DNA from 3 places in the Streptomyces sp. UG1 genome. Region 3 is predicted to be linked to each of the others. Evidence: riboswitches for the same ligand, from Rfam matches in the RefSeq annotation. Region 3 holds a riboswitch; each other region holds the start of a gene.

Region 1 (5,063 bases), on a different contig from region 3:
TGCTCCGCGGTGACGACACGCTCTCCGACCGGACCCTCGAATCGCTCGCGCGGGTGGCGGTGGCCGGTGCCCAGCACCTCGTCGTGACCGGCCGGCCGGCGCCCAGAGTGCGGCCGTTGCTCGACGTCCTGGGCAGCAGGGGGCTCGCGGTGTGCGGACAGGGCGCGCAGTTGTACGACGCCGGCGCCGACCGTCTGCTGTGGTCCGTGACGCTGGACCGGGAGCTGGCGGAGACCGCGCTCGGCAAGATCGAGGCCGAGGTGGGGCAGGTGTACGCGGCCGTCGACCAGGACGGCGTCGACGGGCTCACGCTCATCGAGCCCGGGTACCTGATGCCGCACCCCACCCTGCCCGCCGTGCGCGTGATGCACCGGGACGACCTGTGGTGCGAGCCGATCAGCAAGGTGCTGCTGCGCCATCCCAGCCTGTCCGACGACGAGTTGGCGGCAACGGCGCGTTCGGTGGTCGGCTCCCTGGCGACGGTCACGATGTCGGGGCCCGGCACCGTCGAACTCCAGCCATGCGGCATCACCAAGGCGACCGGTCTCGCGCTCGCCGCCGAGCACCTCGGTCTCGGTCCGCGCGACACCGTCGCCTTCGGTGACATGCCCAACGACATCCCCATGTTCGACTGGGCCGCCCACGGTGTCGCGATGGCCAACGCGCATCCCGAACTCAAGGCGATCGCCGACGAGATCACCCTCTCGAACGAGGACGACGGCATCGCCGTCGTCCTCGAGAGACTCTTTACGGGCGAATTGGTGGATTTCGCCCCATAGGGCCTAGTAGGGGCCGTTCACGTTGTCGATGGAGCCGTAACGCGCGGCCGCGTAGTTGCATGCGGCCACGATGTTCGCGACCGGGTCGAAGGGGTCGTACACCGTCCCCGGCACGTGGTAGCTGGCGAAGGTGGGGTCGATGACCTGGAGCAGGCCCTTGGACGGGGTGCCCGCCACGGCGTTGGAGTCCCAGTTGTTGATGGCCAGCGGGTTGCCGGAGGACTCGCGGAGGATGTTGCGGTGAATGCCCTCGTACGACCCGGGAATTCCGTTCTGCGCCATGATGTCCAGCGCGTTGCGGATCCAGCCGTCGAGGTTGTTCGGGTACGACTTCACGGAGGACTGGGTGGCCTTGGCGACGCCGGACCGCTTGGCGGGCGCGGACGCCTTGCTCGGCGCGGACGCCTTCTTCGTCGTCCGGACCTTCAGGTCCATGCCCGGGTGGATCAGCCGCGGGTCGTCCCCGATGACCTTGCGGTTGTCCTTGTAGAGCTGCCGCCAGCCGCCCTGGGCGTCGTAGCGGTCCGCGATGCCGTAGAGCGTGTCGCCCTTCTTCGTGGTGTACGTGACGGGGCCGGGCTTGGCTGCGGTCGACTCCGCCGCGCCCGCGCCGGTCGCGCTCAGGAGCGGGAGGGCGAGGGCGGCGGTGCCGGTTCCGGCGATGGCGACACGGCGGGTGAGCGGGTTGGTGCGGGGGCGGCGGTGCTTGCCTCGGGGCATGGCGCTGTTCCTCTCCGTCGCCTGCGAGGTGAGCTGTCGGGTTCGGGCGGGAGATGCCCGGCCGCGCCGCCGTGCGACGGTGCGAATTCACCCCTAGCCGGTTCGGCGCGCCATCAAGGCGTCCGGTCCGGCGACTTACCTGGGTCCCCCGCTCCTGCCGTGCGTGTGTGAGTTGCGTCGATGGATGACTGGGCGGCGGCAGGATTCGGCGTCCGCCCGACGAGCGGGAACGTATGCGAGAGCACATGCCCGGAACAAGTGCCATGGCTGTCTGACGTGCGGATTGACCATGGTCTGAGAGGAATGGGGCGCTTGATCCTTTGCGGTTGCCAAGCTTCAACTTGCGTTCCGTGCAAGGGTGGAAGGGGGGATGCCCGGTCGGGTCGCGAAGTGGGCGCGAGTGACCCAATTCACTGGCGATCACAAGAATGGCAAATCGGGCAATGCCTCCAACTCGCCTTTAACTGGCTGTCCGTGGAGTCCGTTTTTCCCATGTCCAGCTGAAAACCACCTCTTCGCCCTCCATGCGGATGACCTCGTTGGAGGCGGCGAAGGACGGAACCTCCCAGGTGATGCACGTCGTTGTCATAGCGATCGGAAGGGAGGCGAAGTCACCCCTGGCGGGTGCCGGGCATCCCGGCCTTGTCGGCCGGTCGGGCGGGCGGTGCGACAGGTATTCGAGGAGCGCTGGGAAGGGTGTGCGGATGTGCAGGGCGGGATACGGGCCGCGGCTTCCCTATATGTCGATACTTATCCGGCCTTATCGGATGATCAAAAAAATACCGGCCGTGATCCGATACCGCCCGTGGTGGACGGGTGGGTGGCATCGGTGATCGAAACATGACCGGATACGCTGACTCGAGTGATGGCAGCGACCTATCGACAAACCGTGTAACCGCCAGTAGACACCAGCAGACAGGAGACCCCTCGTGACCGTCGTCGGGCCGTTCGGGCTGAGCGTGCGGGACCAGGCTCTGGAAGCCGATGTCCAGGCCGGATTGGCGGCTGTCGAGGAGGGATTGCTCGAAGCCACCAAGAGTGAGGTCCCCTTCATCACCGAGGCCGCCCAGCATCTGGTGCGAGCGGGTGGAAAGCGCTTCAGGCCGTTGCTCGTGATGCTCACCGCCCAGTTCGGTGACCCGTATGCGCCGGGCGTCGTGCCGTCGGCGGTGGTGGTCGAGCTCACCCATCTGGCGACCCTGTACCACGACGACGTGATGGACGAGGCGGCCGTACGGCGCGGGGTCGACAGCGCGAACGCCCGCTGGGGCAACTCGGTCGCCGTACTGACCGGCGACTTCCTGTTCGCCCGGGCCTCGCACATCCTGGCCGACCTCGGGCCCGAGGCGGTGCGGGTGCAGGCCGAGGCGTTCGAGCGGCTGGTCACCGGGCAGATCCTGGAGACCGCGGGGCCGCAGGACGGCCGGGACCCGGTCGAGCACTACCTGGACGTGCTGAGCGGGAAGACCGGGTCGCTGGTGGCGGTGTCGTGCCGGTTCGGGGCGATGATGTCGGGCGCCGACGAGACCGTGGTCGACGTGCTGACCCAGTACGGGGAGCGGCTGGGGGTCGCCTTCCAGCTCGCGGACGACGTACTGGACATCGCCAGCGACTCCCACGAGTCCGGCAAGACGCCGGGGACGGATCTTCGCGAGGGCATTCCCACGCTGCCCGTGCTGCGGCTGCGGGAGCGGGCCGAGCGGCTCGGGCTGGCGGATGACATCGCGTTGTGCGAGCTGCTGGACTCCGATCTGAACGACGACGCGCGGCACGCGCAGGCGCTGGCCGCGCTGCGAGCGCACCCTGCGCTGGAGCAGGCTCGGCGGGACACGGTGCGGTACGCGGAGGATGCGCGGGCCGCGCTGGCGCCGTTGCCGGATGTCGGGGCCAAGGCCGCGTTGATGGAGTTGTGCGACGCGGTGGTGCATCGGGCCGGCTAGGGGTTCTCACCCTCGTCGACGACGTGACGCGCGTCACAAAGCTGGACTGAGTCCAAACTGAGATCACCTCCGTATCCATGCCCAGAAGCTGACGCAGGGGGCGTCAGCCGCATTACGGGGAGAAAACAGAATCATGGGCATGAAGACGACGTTCTCGAAGCGCCGTAAGAGCCTGATGGTCACCGCCGTCGCGGTGACCGCCGCCGGTGGTGTCGCCGCCGCGGTGATTCCCGCCTTCGCCGCCGGAGGCGACCGCGCCGACCACGCGGGCCACGCCGGCGGCGACACGCGGGGGATCGTGAACCAGAGCGCGACCGCCGGGGGCGGCACCGGGGGCACGATCCTGGCCGCCGGCCTTCGCGGGGCGAACGAGGTTCCCGTCGAGGGCGGGCCCGCCGTCGGGGACAAGGACGGAACCGCTCTGCAGTTCGTGAAGGTCAAGGGGGACAAGGTGTCCGTCGCCGTCACCTGGCGCGGCACCGGCAGGCCGACCGCCCTCCACATCCACCAGGGAGCCAAGGGCACCAACGGCGGCATCAAGGTCGACTTCGGCGGCCTGCTCGGCAAGAGCAAGAACGAGGGCCATGGACATGATCATGGCGGCAGCCTCACCGGCACCGTCCAGGTGAAGGACCCCGCCCTCCTCAACGCCCTGAAGACCGACCCGAGTTCGTTCTACGCCAACCTGCACACGGCCGAGTTCCCGGGCGGCGCCGTCCGCGGCCAGCTCCACAAGGTCACCGTCGCCGAGTTCGACTTCCGGGACGCGCTCGACAACTTCCAGGCGTCCGTCATCAAGGGCAAGCAGATCTACGAGTGCAAGCCGGCCGAGGGCGGCGGGTACGCCTTCGCCCAGCGCGACGTCAGCGCCGTACTGGGCGGTCGTATCGCGCACTCCTTCGTCGCGCCCAACTCCGGTACGCCGCAGTGGGTCGCGCGGGACGGCAGCGCGGTGACCGGGGCCGTCATCTCCAGGACCCCGAACGGTGACAAGAACATCCCCGAGCTGGATCTGAAGGCCACTCAGTCCGGCAAGCACCGCGGCCTGCTGGCCCGCACCGTCGAGATCCTGCGGCTGAACACCGTCGGCGGCGTGGCCCCGAGCGGTTCCTGCACACCGGGCGCGATCGTCGGCGTGCCGTACCAGGCGGACTACGTGTTCCTCAACGGCTGACCCGGTCGCCGGCGCGCACGCACAGCGGCGTCTTCCCCTCAACCCCTACGGGTCGGGGGAGGCGCCGCCTCCTCGTGTCATACCGCAGGTGTACGCGGAGTTGGCTCCGAAGGTTGACGAATCTCTCTGGCCGATTTGGTCAGATGGAAACCACGGAAAACACCACTCCTCACCGATTCGGGTGAGAATGGCGGCTCAGGGGTGGGCGAGTGCGGGGTCGTGAGACTCGCGGGCGAGGAAACGAGACGGGCAGCCGCCGCCGACGACGGAGGTAAGGCACACATGGCACCGTACGAATCCGACGACAGTACGACCGCCGCGGAGGTCGACGACCTGCGGGCGGGGCGGCGCAAGGCCGCGCGGTACGTCGTTCCGGTCGCGGTTATGGGAGTCGCGGCGGCGACGATCGGGCTCGTCCCGGCGATCGCCGACTCCGGCGACCCGGACCTG
Region 2 (5,063 bases), on a different contig from region 3:
GGTCGAACGTCGCGACCTTGGCCTTGCTGCCGGCGTCGGCCACCGACTGCACGGCGGTCAGCGCGAACGGGGCGCCCAGCGTGACCACCTGGTCGATGGAGGAGTCCTGCTGGAGCTTGGCGGTGATCGTCGACTTCACCGACGGCATGTCGGTGCCGTTGACGTACAGGATGTCCGTCTTGCCCTTGAACCCCTTCTTCAGACCGGCGCAGCGGGCCTCAAGGGCCACATGGCCCTGCTCCTGGATGACGCAGACGGCGTGCTTGGCGCCCGTCTCGTTGAGCCGCTCACCGAAGGCGTTGCCGGCGATGTTCTCGTCCTGGCCGAAGTACTCGAGCATGCCGAGTTCCTTCCAGTCGTCCAGGCCGGAGTTGAAGCCGACGACCGGGATGCCGGCCGACGTGGCCTTGGCGACCACGGCCTTCATGGCGCTGGGCTTGGCCGCGGTCAGGGCGATGCCGTCGACCTTCTGGTCGATGGCGTTCTGCACCAGGTTGGCCTGGTTGCCGGCGCTCGGGTCGCTGGAGTAGACCAGCTTGACATTGTCCTTGGCCGCGGCGGCCTCGGCGCCCTTGCGGATCAGGTCCCAGAAGGTGTCACCGGGGGCCGCGTGGGTGATCATGGCCACGGTCATCCGGGGAGTGCCGGCCTTGCCCGCCGAGGCGTCCGCCGAGCCCTCCTCGGACTCCTTTCCGCCGGAGCTGCTGGAGCATCCTGCGGCGAACAGGGTGGCGGCCAGGGCGGCGGCCGTCAGGGTGGCGGCTCGGTGGTGTCTGCGCATGTCCCATGCACCTCGCTGTGCTAGTAGGGGCGGGTTCTCAGGTGGGGGGAGGTTCACGGGTACCGCCCATTGGATATCGACTGGAGCGCTGCACTAGCGCGCTCTAGTGGCAGGTACTATGCGGCTGTCCGCAGATGATGTCAATGGCTTTGTCAGGACGTATCGACAAAGGAGATGTGGCAGGGGGTGTCACCGAGTGCGGACGGCCCGCCGGCCAGGGGCGATGCGAGACCACCCCGCCTCGAAAGAGACGGGGTGGTGACGTCCGGGCGAGTGACCGCTCAGGCGGGCCGTATCGCGCTGTGGATCGCCGACTCGCCGGCGTAGTGGATCGATTCCTCGCGGATGACCGCCCCCGGTCCCGGGGCGTGGATCATCATGTCGCTGCCGGAGTAGATCCCGACGTGGCCGACGTGGAAGAGCACCAGGTCACCGGGTTCGAGGTAGGTCAGGGCGACCCCGCGTCCGGCCGTCGCCTGCTCCTGGGCGGTGCGTGGCAGCGTGATGCCGGCGGACTTCCAGGCGGCCTGGGTGAGACCGGGGCCGTCGAACGCCTCCGGGCCGGTCGTGCCCCAGACGCAGGGCTTGCCGACCTGTGCGCGAGCGAACTCCAGGGCGCGGATGGCCCGGGTGTCCTGTGATGCCGTGGAGGTGAGGGCGGTGCTCGGGGCCGGGGCTGTGCCCGAGGGCGGTGGCTGGCTCGGGAAGGGGGCGGTGAGGGGGGCCGTGAATGGGGCCGAGGCCGTGCCCGGGGTCGACGTCTGGCTCAGGGCGGGGGCGGTGAGGGGGTCCGTCAACGGGGCCAGGGGCGGCGTCTGGCTCAGGGCGGGGGCCGTGAGGAGGTCCGTGACCGGGGCGGTGAGGGGGTCCGTGACCAGGGCCGGGGCTGGGGCGGAGGCCAGGGAGGGCGTCGGCCAGGCCGTCGCGCCGGGCGGGACCGTGGTGAGGTCGGCGGCCGACTGGGCCTGCAGCGCCTGCCACTGCTCCTCGGCCGAGGGCTGGACCTGGGCCGGTAGGGCACCCCAGGTGTCGGTGGCGGCGGGCAGGGCGCCGGCCGTCGTCAGCGGGTCGTTCTGCCGCATGGCGTACATGGACAGCAGCTCGCGGGCCCGGTCCAGCTTGCGCTGGTTCTGTTCCTTGGTCGTCCGCAGCCCGGACCGCTGCTGGGGGTCGGCCGCCGCCGGTTCGGTGGCCGGGGCGGACGAGGGGGGCCGGGCGGGGATCGCCGGCATGACCTGGGTCGCGGCCTGAGGGTCCGCCTCCGGAGCGGCCGGCAGGGCGGCGAGCGGGCCGGCGGGCAGCTCCGCCGAGGGAGCCGTTCCGGTGGCCGGCCCGGCCGTCAGCTCCAGTGGCGCGCGGCCGGAGGACTCCCGTGCCGGGTCGGCGCCGTCCAGCGCCCGCGCGGGCCTCGGCGGCGCCGCCGGGACGATCGGACCGAGATTCGCACGCGCACCGTCGAACCACTGCCGGGTGACGCGGTCGAGGGAGCGGTCGCCACGCCTGCCGTCCTCGCCCCGGGGCGGGGCGGCGGGCGCGCGTCCGGCGTCCGCCGGCCGGGCGGCGCGCCCCGGCGGTCCCGTCGACGACGCACGGGTGGCGTTGAAGGTTCCCGAGTCGGTCTCGGCCCGGTTGTAGAGAGCGGCGACGCGTCGGTTGACCTCCTCGCGGCTCGGTGACTCGTCCGCGAGTGAGGGGGTGGCGCCCGCCGTCTGACCGAGCAGGGCCACCGAGGTGAGGGCCGCCGACGCGAGTGCGGAGTTGCGCATGCCGGGCAGGCTGAGAGCCCCCGGCCGCGCGGTGCCTTCCGGCGCCATGGGCGACGTACTCCTTCCGTACTCCGCCTACCGAGTTAGCTGACGGGTTCGGGCGGTCGGTTCCGGAAGGTGTGCCCTACGGCCCCTGCCCCGAAAGGCGATTGGGCCGATTCACCCCAAGTTCGGTTGGGTCCCCGGCTCCGGTGAACCTCGATGGCGCACCGGACTCGGCGGAGGCCGCGCGTCCCGACGGGGTTCGCCGGAGGTCGTCGTGCGGCCTGATCCGTAACCTAGCCAACTTGTGCGGCTCCCGTGAAGGTTGAGGCGTTAAATGTCCGATACGTTTTTGTGACCTTTGACGCTTGGAGGGGAACGACCGCCGGATTCACTTCGTTTCGCGTCGGTTCCGCCACGCTTCGTAGTGATCCAGGATCGTCTGCTCGATCGGGCGGTAGCTGATGCCGAGTTCGCCGACGCTGCGGCTGTTGTCCACCCGGAACCGGATGCCGAGGTGTTTGCGGATGTAATCCTGCGTCAGTCCGAAGGCGGGGCCGAGGACACGTACCGGCCAGTGGGGGAGCGCGGTGCGCGGAAGGCGGAGGTCGCGCGGATGGCGGGTGCGCAGGATGCGGGACATCTCGTGGAACGACGTCATGGTTTCGGCGGCCACGATGTAGCGGCCCTTGGCGTCCGGGTTCTCGGCCGCCGCGATGTGCGCGTCGGCCACGTCGCGCACGTCCACCGTGGTGAAGCTGAAGTCCGGGGCGCCGTAGCAGAAGTAGCCCTTGAACAGCTCCTGGAGCAGGAACAGGCTGCCGGACTCGGAGGCGGGAGTGAGGGAGGGCCCCAGGATCAGGCCGGGGTTGACCGACACCATGCGCCAGCGGTCCTGGGCGGCCTCCGCCTCCCACGCCGCGCGTTCGGCGACCGTCTTCGCGTAGTGGTACGGGTTGTTCTCCACCGTGCTGGTGGTGTTGAAGTACCGCTCCGAGAGGACACCGTCGTCCATGTCCAGGACATCCGCGTAGTCGCCGAAGATGGCGCCCACGGTGGAGGTGAACACGAGCCTGTCCACCGTCGGCGTCCGCTCGATCGCCGCCAGCACATTGCGGGTGCCGAGCAGGGCCGGCTCGACCATCTCCCGGCGGCCGTCCTTGATCTTCTCCGGCATGCGGAACGGCGAGGCCACATGGAACACCGTCCGGCACCCGGCCATCGCCCCGTCGAAGGAGCCCTCGGACAGCAGGTCCGCCTCGAACAGGGACAGCCGACCGGGGTACGCCTCCTGCATCTCCCGCAGCGGCCGCACCTTCGCCGTGGCGGCCGTGTCGCGCACCGTGGCGTGGACCCGGTGGCCGCGCTCCAGGAGCCGCCTGACCAGATGACTGCCGACGAAGCCGCTGCCGCCGGTCACCAGCACGGCCGCCGAGCCGTCCGAGCCCACGCCCCTCACCCCTCACATCGTGCGGTCGGGGGTCACCCTATGACGCCGCGTCACCAGCGCGGCAGCCGCAGCTCGTACTCCGGGTGGATCCGCCGCATGTAGCCCGTGTCGTCGCGGGAGCGCACCCCCGAGTCGACGTACAGCCGGTGCAGCCGGTCGAGGGCGTCGTGGTCCAGCTCGACGCCGAGACCCGGGCCGGTGGGCACCTCGACCGCACCGTCGCGCAGTTCGAGGACGCCGGGGACGATCACGTCGTCGGCCGAGTTCCACGGGTAGTGCGTGTCGCAGGAGTGGTCGAGGTTGGGGATGGCCGCCGCCACATGGGTCATCGCGGCGAGACTGATGCCCAGGTGCGAGTTGGAGTGCATCGACAGCGCGATGCCGAACGCCTCGCAGACGGCCGCCAGTTCACGAGTGCGGCGCAGGCCGCCCCAGTAGTGGTGGTCGGTCAGCAGCACCTGGATGGCGTTCTGTTCGATCGCGGGCTTGAGGTGCTCCCAGGCGATCACGCACATGTTGGTCGCCAGTGGCAGCGGGGAGTCCTTCGCCACCTCGGCCATGCCCGCGATGCTCTTGGTGGGGTCCTCCAAGTACTCCAGTACGCCGTCCAGTTCGCGGGCGACGTACGTCGACGTCTCCACCGTCCAGGCCGTGTTGGGGTCCAGCCGCAGCGGCCGGCCGGGGAACGCCTCCGCCAGGGCCCGGATCGCCGCGATCTCCTCGTCGGGCGGGAAGACCCCGCCCTTGAGCTTGAACGAGCGGAAGCCGTACCGCTGTTGCATCAGCCGGGCCTGCTCGACGACGCCCGCCGGGTCCAGGGCCTCGCCCCAGTCGTCGCCGACGGCGGGGCGGCCGTCCAGCGCGGGGTGCTCGGCCCACTTGTAGAAGAGGTACGCCGCGAACGGCACCGCCTCGCGGACCTTGCCCCCCAGCAGATCGCTGACCGGGCGGTCGAGCAGCTTGCCCTGCGCGTCGAGGCAGGCCACTTCCACGGCGGAGGTGGTCCAGCCGCGCTCGTGACTCGAAGGCACCGTCGGCAGCAGGGCCGCGTCAATGGCCGAAGAGACCGCCGTCGCGTCGAAGA
Region 3 (5,063 bases):
GCCGTCGAGCAGATAGAGGCGCGGGGCGTCGCGGCGGTCAGGATCGCCGACGTGGCCTCGGCGCTCGGTGTGAGCAACGCGCTGGTGCTGTATCACTTCGCCACCAAGGAGAAGCTGGTCGCGGCCGCGTTCGCCCATGCGGCCGAAGGTGATCTGGCCCATCTGCGGGGGCTCCTGGGCCGCCGTACGACGGCGCTGCGACGGCTGCGGGCGGCCGTGCGCTGGTATGCGCCGACCGGGCAGGCCAAGGGCTGGCGGCTGTGGATCGAGGGCTGGGCGGCGGCGCTGCGCGAGCCCGCGCTGCAGGAGGTCACGCGGGATCTCGACCGGCAGTGGAAGAGGGCCATCACCGACGTCATCGCCGAGGGCGTGGCCGCAAAGGAGTTCCGCTGCCCCGACCCCACCGGCGCGGCCCTGCGTCTCACGGCGCTGCTCGACGGGCTGGCCGTACAGCTCACGTCGTACTCGGGCGCGGTCTCGCGCGCGCGTGCCCAGGAGTGGGTGGACGAGGCGCTGGCCCGGGAACTGGGGCTGGAGTGGGAGGCGTTGACGGCGCCGACGCGGTGACGCCGACGGGCAGGCGCGCCGGGTCCCTACCGAGGGCATGAGACAGGGCCGTACCGGTCGTGTGTCGGTACGGCCCTGACCTGTCGGTGCCTCGGGTGCCGCTCTCAGGCCACCGAGCGGATCCGCATCTTGATGTCGTCCGGGGACAACGCGCCCTTGGCCGTCACATGGTCCCCCGACGACTCGCCGCGCAGCCGCCGGCCGATCCATGGCACCAGGTACTCGCGCGCCCAGTGCACGTCGTCGCGGCGGACCTCGAGGGTGCCGCGGGGAGGGAGCGGCGGCCAGGGCTGGTCGGGGTCGGCCGGGACCTCGAGGCCGAGGACCTGGCCCGCGCGAAGCGCCACGCGCGTGTGCCCGTCGGCAGACAGGTGGAGCCGGTCGTCGTCCCAGGCCCGGCGGTCCTGAATGGTCTTCAGGGACCACAGGTCGAGCACCGGGCAGCCGTACCGGTCGGCGATGGCCCGCACATGGCCGTTGTACGTGGCGATCTTGCCGCGCAGATGCTTCAGCACGGGCACGCCACGGGTGTCGAAGCCGGTCGTCACCATGACGGTGCCGACGGCCGAGGTGAGCCGGACGACCGCCCGCTCGAAGCGCTCGGCCACCTCGTCGGGGTCGGTGCCGGGCCGGATGATGTCGTTGCCGCCCGCGCAGAACGAGACCAGGTCCGGGGCCAGTTCCACGGCTTGCGGAAGCTGGTCCTCGACGATCTGGTCGAGAAGTTTGCCGCGTACGGCGAGGTTGGTGTAGTCGAAGTCGCCCTCGGGCCGCCGGTCCGCGAGGAGAACCGCGAAACGGTCGGCCCAGCCGACGAACGCCCCGTCGGGGCCGGGGTCGCCGACGCCCTCGGTGAAGCTGTCCCCCACCGCAACGTACGACCCGATCACTGATCTGCTGTCATTCTTCGAATCGCCTGCCACGTCGGGACATGATTCACCTTCGAATGTGACCTACGCGACCGTAAGGAAGGGTTGACGGGCGGTGAGATAAGCCACTCCTAAAGTGTTGGCCAAACCTGGAATAAGCCTCTGATCAGGGCTGTTGCGGGATCGGTCGCCACACTCGGAAGGCGCTGATCCGGAAGTGGCTCCACACGGTCCGGAAGGCGAAGTGCCCGCCGGTGTAGGGCTCGTGGTCGGTGTAGTCGAAGACGAGCCGCCCGTTGTTCCACCACTGGACGGTGGATCCGTCGGAGACGACGCTGACCCGGTTCGGCCGGTTGGGCACCAGCAGCGGCTCCGTGTAGTCGTGGACCAGCGGACGGACCCCGGCCTCGCCGACGTAGCGGCGCAGGCGTGTCGTGGTGTTGTAGTTGGCGCCGTAGCCCGAGTAGTACGTCTTGAGGTGGTCGTACTCCGCCAGCGCGCCGCTCCGTTGAGTGGCGAAGAGGTCGTCGGGGGACCGGACGTCGAGGGCGTTCCAGAAGTTGTTGAGGTCGGAGACGCGGTCGTTGGGGCCACCCGCGGAGACGGCGGTGGCCGTGTACTGGAGGACGTACGGCCCTTCGAGCCGCTGCCTGAACCACACCGTCGCACCGCTCGGTACGTCGATCTCCAGCACACCGCGCGACGCGGTGACGGTGCCGCCGTCCTGGAGCTCGGTCGCCCACTGGCCGAGGCCGTGGCGGAAGTCGTCGTAGGCGATGAGCCGACGGCGGGGAGCGGCGCTCGCCGCGCCCGCCGGGACGAGTGCCCCCAGTGCGGCTGCGGCGGCCAGGGTTCCGAACGCTCTGCGCGTGGTCGTCACGGCTAGGGCCCCTTCGCTGGTCATGGACCGTCGAGGACAGGGAGAGAAAGCGCTTGCACCACCGAACGGAGATCACCCTCTCCCGAATTCCCCGCGCTGTCGACACCCCTCGACGCGCCGAAGGCCGGACCCGGGGATCGAGGTCCGGCCTTCGGCCGTGTGTCAGGCGGGCGGTTGTCGCGCGGGGCGACCGTCAGCCGATGCCGACGCCCTTGGAGCGGAGGTAGGCGACCGGGTCCACGTCCGAGCCGTAGTCCGGCGAGGTGCGGATCTCGAAGTGCAGGTGCGGTCCGGTCGAGTTGCCGGTCGAGCCGGAGAGGCCGATCTGCTGGCCCGCGGTCACGGTCTGGCCGGCCGAGACGGAGAGCGAGGACAGGTGGGCGTACTGCGCGTAGTAGCCGTCCTCGAGCCGGATGACGACCTGGTTGCCGTACGCGCCGCCCCAGCCGGCCGAGACGACGGTGCCCGCGCCGACCGCCTTGAGCGAGGTGCCGGTCGCGGCGGCGAAGTCGACGCCGGTGTGGTAGCCGCTGGACCACATGCTGCCCGCCACCTTGTATCCGGTGCCGAGGGAGGCGCCGGCCAGGGGTGCAGAGAAGCCCTTGACGGTGCCGGTCTCGGCGGCCGTGGTCGTCTTCGCGGCGGACTTCGAGGCGTTCGAGTCCTTCGAGGAGGACTTCTTGGACGGGGCGGGGGACGAGGACTTGGGGGTGCTCGTCGCGGCCTTCTTGCCGCTCTTGCCGCCGATCGTGAGCTTGAGGCCGGGGTGGATCAGCGACGGGTCGTCGCCGACGGCCGCCCGGTTGTCGGCGTAGAGCCGCTTCCAGCCACCGCTGACGTTCTGGTCGTCGGCGATCTTCGCGAGGTAATCGCCGGGCTTCACGGAATAGGTCCGCACGCCGTTCTTCTTCTCGGCGGCCTTCTTCTCAACGGCCTTCTGGCCGGCGACCGGAAGGGACTGGACGGCCTTTTCCGAAACGGGCTGCGAGGGAGCGGCGTGGGCGCCGGTGGCCCCCATGAGCGGAAGAGCGAGAGCGGCGCCACCGGTTCCGGCGACGGCGATGGAGCGAGTGAAGCGCAGGGACTTCGGGCGGCGGTGCTTACCCTTCGCGGGCATGGCGAATTCCTCTCCGGCGCCTGCGAGGTGAGCTGTCGGGTGCGGGCTGGAGATGCCCGGCCGCGCCTGGGCGCGACTTGACCCCAAGCCGTTCCGGAGACCGGAACAGGCGGTTGTACCTGTGGGTCCCCCGCTCCTGCCGTGCACGGGTGAGTCAGCGCGGGATCCGGGCGGCGGCAGGATTAGGCGTCCGTCCGGATTGGTGGCGAACGTAAGCGAGGAAGACGCACGGGAACAAGCGAGAGGTTCCAGCCGAATGCGTTCCTGTTGATCCCTTGTGGGAATTACTGGTCACTGTCCGTAAATTATCGGGGCGTCGCCCGTCGCAAAGTCCCTTGAAAAGCACGCGAATTACGTGAACATGACGGGCGACGCACGGTTACGAATATGACGCTCCTCACGTGACACTGCTCCACCTTCCTTTAATACGGAGCGAGTTGGAATGAAGGCACCAATTCGGACAGAAACCCTAGATGCGACGGAGGCGAATAACTGCCGCATCAAGGTCGCCATGCAGGCCGGTACGCAGCCCGTGATGCACCAGTACGGCCCCTCGGTGAATTTCGCCCGTTTCAAGGCATTTGTACGACGCTGTCGGGTCGAGGCCGCGCAGCCGCAGGGCCGGCAGGGGCTCGCCGAAACTCTGGGCCTGGAGCCAGGCCAGGACGACCGTCTCGCCCCCGAGCACGTACTGCACCGCGCTCAGCCCGCCCCGCGGCGGCCGCAGCCGGTAGAGGTCGCCGCGCTGCACGAGCGGGCGGATCTCCTTGTACAGCCCCACCCAACCCCGGGCCTCGGCGAGCTCCTCCTCCGTCCATCGCGAGAGGTCGCCGCCGACCCCGAGGACCCCGGCCATGGCGCTGACGAAGCGGAAGCGCAGCGAGCTGGCGCGGTGGTTGAGCATGGCGTTCGGGCTGTCGGTGACCCAGGCGGCCATGGCGCGGGCCGGGTGGATCTGGCTGAAGCCGTGCTGGATGGCGAGCCGGTCGAGGGGGTCGGTGTTGTCCGAGGTCCACACCTGGTCCGTGCGGCTCAGCACGCCGAGGTCGATCCGTCCGCCGCCGCCCGAGCAGGACTCGAAGGCGACCCCGGGGTGTGCGGCGCGCAGCCGGTCCAGAAGGCCGTACAGGGCCCGCACGTGGTCGACCCAGAGGCGCTGCGGATACGGCTCACCGGGCCAGCCGGCGTCGGTGAAGCAGCGGTTGAAGTCCCACTTCACATAGTCGATCGGGGCGCTGGTGAGCAGCCCGTCGAGCTGTTCCCAGAGGTACTCCTGGACGTCTTCGCGCGCGAGGTTCAGCACGAGCTGATTGCGGAATTCCGTCCGCTTTCGTCCCGTTTGACGCTGAACCCACTCTGGATGGGCGCGATACAACTCACTGTCCGGATTGACCATTTCCGGTTCGACCCAGATGCCGAACTGCATGCCGAGGGCGTGCACGTACTCGGCGAGCGGCTTGAGGCCGGACGGGAAGCGGTCGGGGTTGGGTGTCCAGTCGCCGAGCCCGGCGCGGTCGCTGGTGCGCGTCCCGAACCAGCCGTCGTCGACCACGAACAGCTCGACGCCGATGGCCGCGGCGCGCCGCGCGAGGAGGCTCTGCTGCTCCTCGGAGATGTCGAACTCCGTCGC

What was found. A riboswitch is a leader RNA that binds a small molecule or an ion and turns the genes downstream of it on or off. The one in region 3 is predicted to bind cyclic di-AMP.
Region 1: linked by a shared signal. The riboswitch ahead of ACP4J3_RS07050 (transglycosylase SLT domain-containing protein) and the one ahead of ACP4J3_RS09655 (M23 family metallopeptidase) in region 3 are both predicted to bind cyclic di-AMP.
Region 2: linked by a shared signal. The riboswitch ahead of ACP4J3_RS03315 (NlpC/P60 family protein) and the one ahead of ACP4J3_RS09655 (M23 family metallopeptidase) in region 3 are both predicted to bind cyclic di-AMP.

Annotation. Positions count from the first base shown of each region.
Region 1 is NZ_JBNGGG010000005.1:29,098-34,160, forward strand. Features, by position in the region: gene ACP4J3_RS07045 (HAD family hydrolase) at 1-779, shown strand, start outside; gene ACP4J3_RS07050 (transglycosylase SLT domain-containing protein) at 783-1,499, opposite strand; cyclic di-AMP (ydaO/yuaA leader) riboswitch at 1,505-1,689, opposite strand; gene ACP4J3_RS07055 (polyprenyl synthetase family protein) at 2,429-3,439, shown strand; gene ACP4J3_RS07060 (CHRD domain-containing protein) at 3,579-4,613, shown strand; gene ACP4J3_RS07065 (LolA family protein) at 4,896-5,063, shown strand, end outside.
Region 2 is NZ_JBNGGG010000002.1:229,308-234,370, reverse strand. Features, by position in the region: gene ACP4J3_RS03320 (sugar ABC transporter substrate-binding protein) at 1-781, opposite strand, end outside; gene ACP4J3_RS03315 (NlpC/P60 family protein) at 1,063-2,595, opposite strand; cyclic di-AMP (ydaO/yuaA leader) riboswitch at 2,604-2,778, opposite strand; gene ACP4J3_RS03310 (NAD-dependent epimerase/dehydratase family protein) at 2,921-3,988, opposite strand; gene ACP4J3_RS03305 (glucarate dehydratase family protein) at 4,030-5,063, opposite strand, start outside.
Region 3 is NZ_JBNGGG010000007.1:17,093-22,155, forward strand. Features, by position in the region: gene ACP4J3_RS09640 (TetR/AcrR family transcriptional regulator) at 1-567, shown strand, start outside; gene ACP4J3_RS09645 (SGNH/GDSL hydrolase family protein) at 672-1,457, opposite strand; gene ACP4J3_RS09650 (DUF6250 domain-containing protein) at 1,603-2,316, opposite strand; gene ACP4J3_RS09655 (M23 family metallopeptidase) at 2,510-3,433, opposite strand; cyclic di-AMP (ydaO/yuaA leader) riboswitch at 3,438-3,603, opposite strand; gene ACP4J3_RS09660 (alpha-galactosidase) at 3,903-5,063, opposite strand, start outside.